DNA from 2 places in the Streptomyces odontotermitis genome. Region 2 is predicted to be linked to the other one. Evidence: riboswitches for the same ligand, from Rfam matches in the RefSeq annotation. Region 2 holds a riboswitch; the other holds the start of a gene.
The links. Region 2 has a riboswitch for cobalamin ahead of ACQB60_RS23985 (CoA-acylating methylmalonate-semialdehyde dehydrogenase). Riboswitches for the same ligand answer to the same signal wherever they lie in the genome.
Positions count from the first base shown of each region.

Region 1: another riboswitch for cobalamin. It lies ahead of ACQB60_RS41710 (ribonucleoside-diphosphate reductase subunit alpha); the one in region 2 lies ahead of ACQB60_RS23985 (CoA-acylating methylmalonate-semialdehyde dehydrogenase).

Region 1 is NZ_JBNJLS010000028.1:8,562-10,749, forward strand. Features, by position in the region: gene ACQB60_RS41710 (ribonucleoside-diphosphate reductase subunit alpha) at 1-885, opposite strand, end outside; adenosylcobalamin-variant (AdoCbl-variant) riboswitch at 1,028-1,126, opposite strand; gene ACQB60_RS41715 (hypothetical protein) at 1,238-2,002, shown strand; gene ACQB60_RS41720 (GNAT family N-acetyltransferase) at 1,999-2,188, opposite strand, start outside.
Region 2 is NZ_JBNJLS010000008.1:202,787-204,974, reverse strand. Features, by position in the region: gene ACQB60_RS23990 (3-hydroxybutyryl-CoA dehydrogenase) at 1-370, shown strand, start outside; cobalamin riboswitch at 422-602, shown strand; gene ACQB60_RS23985 (CoA-acylating methylmalonate-semialdehyde dehydrogenase) at 833-2,188, shown strand, end outside.

The DNA.
Region 1 (2,188 bases), on a different contig from region 2:
CAGCGTCTTCAGGAACGGGACGATGCCGTTGGAGTGGCCGTTGGTGCCGCGGATCAGCGAACCCCGGCTGCGGATGCGGGAGTACGAGAGGCCGATGCCGCCCGCGTGCTTCGAGAGCCGGGCCACCTGGTGGTAGCGGTCGTAGATCGAGTCGAGCTCGTCCAGCGGCGAGTCCAGCAGGTAGCAGCTGGACATCTGGGGGTGGCGGGTGCCGGAGTTGAAGAGGGTGGGCGAGGACGGGAGGTAGTCCAGGCGGCTCATCAGGCGGTACAGCGCGGCGACTTCGTCCACCGCGCGGTCGCTGCCGTCCTCCGCGAGACCGCTGGCCACGCGGAGCATGAAGTGCTGCGGGGTCTCCACGACCTTGCGGGTGAGCGGGTGGCGCAGCAGGTAGCGGCTGTGCAGGGTGCGCAGGCCGAAGTAGCCGAAGCGGTCGTCGCCGTCGAGGTCGATCAGCGCGTCCAGGCGGGCCGTGTGCGCGGCCACGAACTCCTGGGTGCGGTCGGCGATCAGGCCCTCGCGGTGGCCGACCGCGATCGAGCCGGAGAAGGACGTCACGCCCTGCGAGGCCGCTTCCTCGCGGATGCCGATGGTGAGGAGCCGGGCCGCGAGCCTCGAGTACACCGGGTCCTCGGAGATGAGCCCCGCGGCCGCCTCGGTGGCCAGGTCCCGCAGCTCCGCCTCGTCCGCCTTGGCGGAGCGGCCGCGCAGCGCGGCGGCGGCGACCCGGCCGGGGTCGGCGTCGGGAAGGTCGGCACAGAGGTCGGTGAGGGTACGCAGCAGGGCGGTGCCCGGCGCGTCCTGTACCTTGTCCGCCTGGTCCGCTGCCTTTTCCGCGGCTCGGGCCTGCTGGGCTGAGGCCGGTTCGGCTGGCGCGATGGTCACGTGGAGCACTCCCTCGCTCGGCTCTGGGCCCGAGGGGAGCACGGCGGTGCGGGCGCGTCCGCGCAGGGCGGGGCGCCGCGTCCACCGGCCCATTCCACGAGGCCCGGACGTCTCGGCACCCGGAGCGGATGCACCGGGCGCACTGTCAGCAGGTTCTCGGACTCATGGGTACGACAAAGACGTACACATACACCGTTGCGGGACAGTTCCGGACTTCCACCGGATTCCCCTGCGGCGACAGCGAGGACGAGCATACATCTTGTGCTGGGTTTCGGAGGCAGCACCACATCTTGTGTCGGCTGGGGTGTGGTGAGGGTGGCGGCTTGACGGATCAAGCGGCGCGGGAGGGGCGGTGAGGGCGGGGCGGGGTGCGGCCTGCGCGGCCCTCTGCGGGGCGCTGATCGCGCCGCTCGCGGGCTGCGGGGCGGGCGGCTGGCTCTCGGACGGGCCGCCGAGCGCGGAGGGCGTCGACGGGCGTGCGGGCGCCGCGCAGACGTTCGGCGACGGCCAGTTGGAGGGGGCGCTGCTCGCGGACGACGCCTTCGCCGAGCGCGCGCGGCCGACGGACATCGCGGTGGGGCTCTTCGGCAAGAGCCTCGGGCGCGGCGACTGGGGCTCCTGCGCGCGCGGCAAGGACGCGAACGGCGAGCTGTACGACATGCGGGGTGCGAGCGCGCAGCAGGTGCTGGTCTTCGACGGCGGGGCGGGCGAGGGCGGTGCCGGGGCGGACGAGGCCGACGGAGGGGCGGACGAGACGGGCGGCGGGGCGGATGAAGCAGGCGGCGGGGCGGGCGAGTTGGGTTCGGCGTCCGAGCAGGCGGCGGCGTCCCGGCCGCCCGTGAGCCGGCGCCTCGTCTCGCTGAGTCCCGCTGACGCCGGCCGCTACCTCCAACTCCAGAGCAAGCCGCGGTACTTGTGCCCCGATGTGACGGAGGACACCGAGGCCGCCCCGATCACCCGGCACCACTCGGTCGGACAGCTGCCCCGCATCGGCGACGAGGCGACCCTGGAGACCAGCCGCGTCCTGGGCGGCGACGAGCACGACGGCACGCCCACGCACACCGCCGAGGTCCGCGTCGGCGGAGTGCTGGTCACGGTGAGTGCGGGCACGGCCTAGGGCAGGCTCCCGGGCCTGAGCTCCAACTCGTAGGCCAGCAGCCGCACATCGGGCACCGGAAGCCAGTCCCGCTCCGGTACCCGTACGAAGCCGAGGCGCTCGTAGAGGCGGTGGGCCGCGTGCATCGTGGGCTGGGTCGACAGGATCACGCGGACGCAGCCCTCGACCGCTCGGGCCCGCTCCACA
Region 2 (2,188 bases):
CGACAGGGTGCAGGAGTTCGTCACGCGCACGCTGGGCAAGACGGCCGTCCGCTCCCGGGACCGTGCGGGCTTCGTCGTCAACGCGCTCCTGATCCCGTACGTGCTGTCCGCGATCCGGATGGCCGAGTCGGGCTTCGCCACCGCCACCGACGTGGACGCCGGGATGGAGCTGGGCTGCGCGCACCCCATGGGACCGCTCAGACTGGCCGACCTCATCGGCCTCGACACCGTCGCGTCCATCGCGGAGTCCCTGTACGAGGAGTTCAAGGAACCCCTGTACGCCCCGCCGCCGCTGCTCCAGCGGATGGTGGAGGCGGGGCTGCTCGGGCGGAAGAGCGGGCGGGGGTTCCACGCCTACGAAGGGGCCTAGGGGCAGGGGCCGGGGAGAGAGCCTAGATTTACTAGGACGTCCAACTATATAGTCGCGACCAAGGCCCGCGGTGCAGGGAAGCCGGTGTGAATCCGGCACGGTCCCGCCACTGTGACCGGGGAGTGTGCCGTCGAGCGGTACGCCACCGACTCGCCCTGAAGGGGGAGTTGGGAAGGCGGGCGGCGCGCGCAGATCCGGGAGTCAGGATACCGGCCGCGGGATGTTCCGTGTTGTCCACGAGGATGGAGCTGACACGCATGGCACCGGTGTGCACACGCGTCCCCGGCAAAGCCGCGGCCCGACGGCCGCGGCCCCCGCACGGCGAGCGCCGATCGGCCGTCGCAACCCCCTGACGGCCCACCGACCTTCGCGGTCTCGCGCAGCCCCGCTCCCGCACGCCACCGCGTGCGCACGGCGCGGCGGCGCGCCATCCCGGATCACCTGACGAGAGCAGGCACACCCATGGTCCGCGACCAAGCCCCCGCCCCCGTACGCGAGTTGACCCACTTCATCGGAGGCAGGCACACCCCGGGAACCTCCGGCTCCCACGGCGACGTGTACGACCCCAACACCGGCCGGATCCAGGCCCGCGTGCCCCTCGCGAGCCGCGCCGAGACCGAGGCGGCGATCGCCGACGCCGCCCGCGCGCAGCCCGGCTGGGGCCAGTGGAACCCGCAGCGCCGCGCCCGCGTGCTGCTGCGGTTCCTCCAGCTCGTCGAGGACGAGAAGGACGCCCTGGCCCGGCTCCTGTCCGCCGAGCACGGCAAGACGATCGCCGACGCCCACGGCGACATCCAACGCGGCCTGGAGGTCGTGGAGTTCGCGGCCGGCATCCCGCATCTGCTCAAGGGCGAGTTCACCGACAACGCGGGCACCGGCATCGACGTCCACTCGCTGCGCGCGCCCCTCGGCGTCGTCGCGGGCATCACCCCCTTCAACTTCCCCGCGATGATCCCGCTGTGGAAGGCCGCCCCCGCCCTCGCCTGCGGCAACGCCTTCATCCTCAAGCCCTCCGAGCGGGACCCGTCGGTGCCGCTGCGGATCGCCGAGCTGTTCCTGGAGGCGGGCCTGCCGCCCGGTGTCCTCAACGTCCTGCACGGCGACCGGGAAGCTGTCGACACCCTCCTGGAGGACCCGCGCGTCGCCGCCCTCGGCTTCGTCGGCTCCACCCCCGTCGCCGCGCACGTCTACGCCACCGCCGCCGCCCACGGCAAGCGCGCCCAGTGCTTCGGCGGCGCCAAGAACCACATGATCGTGATGCCGGACGCCGACCTCGACCAGGCCGTGGACGCGCTGATCGGCGCGGGCTACGGCTCCGCGGGCGAACGCTGCATGGCGATCTCCGTCGCCGTCCCCGTCGGGGAGGAGACCGCCGACGCCCTCGTGGCCCGCCTCAAGGAGCGCATCGCCGCGCTGCGCATCGGCCGCAGCGACGACCCCGAGGCCGACTTCGGCCCGCTGGTCGGCCGGGACGCCGTCGACCGGGTCCGCTCCTACGTCGGCCTCGGCGTCGAGGAGGGCGCCGAACTCGTCGTCGACGGACGCGACTTCACCCTGCCCGGACACGAGGACGGCTTCTTCGCCGGAGCCTCCCTCTTCGACCGGGTCACTCCGGACATGCGGATCTACCGCGAGGAGATCTTCGGGCCCGTCCTGTGCGTCGTGCGCGCCGCCGACTACGAGGAGGCCCTCCGGCTGCCCAGCGAACACCTCTACGGCAACGGCGTGGCCCTCTTCACGCGCAACGGCGACACCGCCCGCGACTTCACCCGGCGCGTGGACACCGGCATGGTCGGCGTCAACGTGCCCATCCCGGTG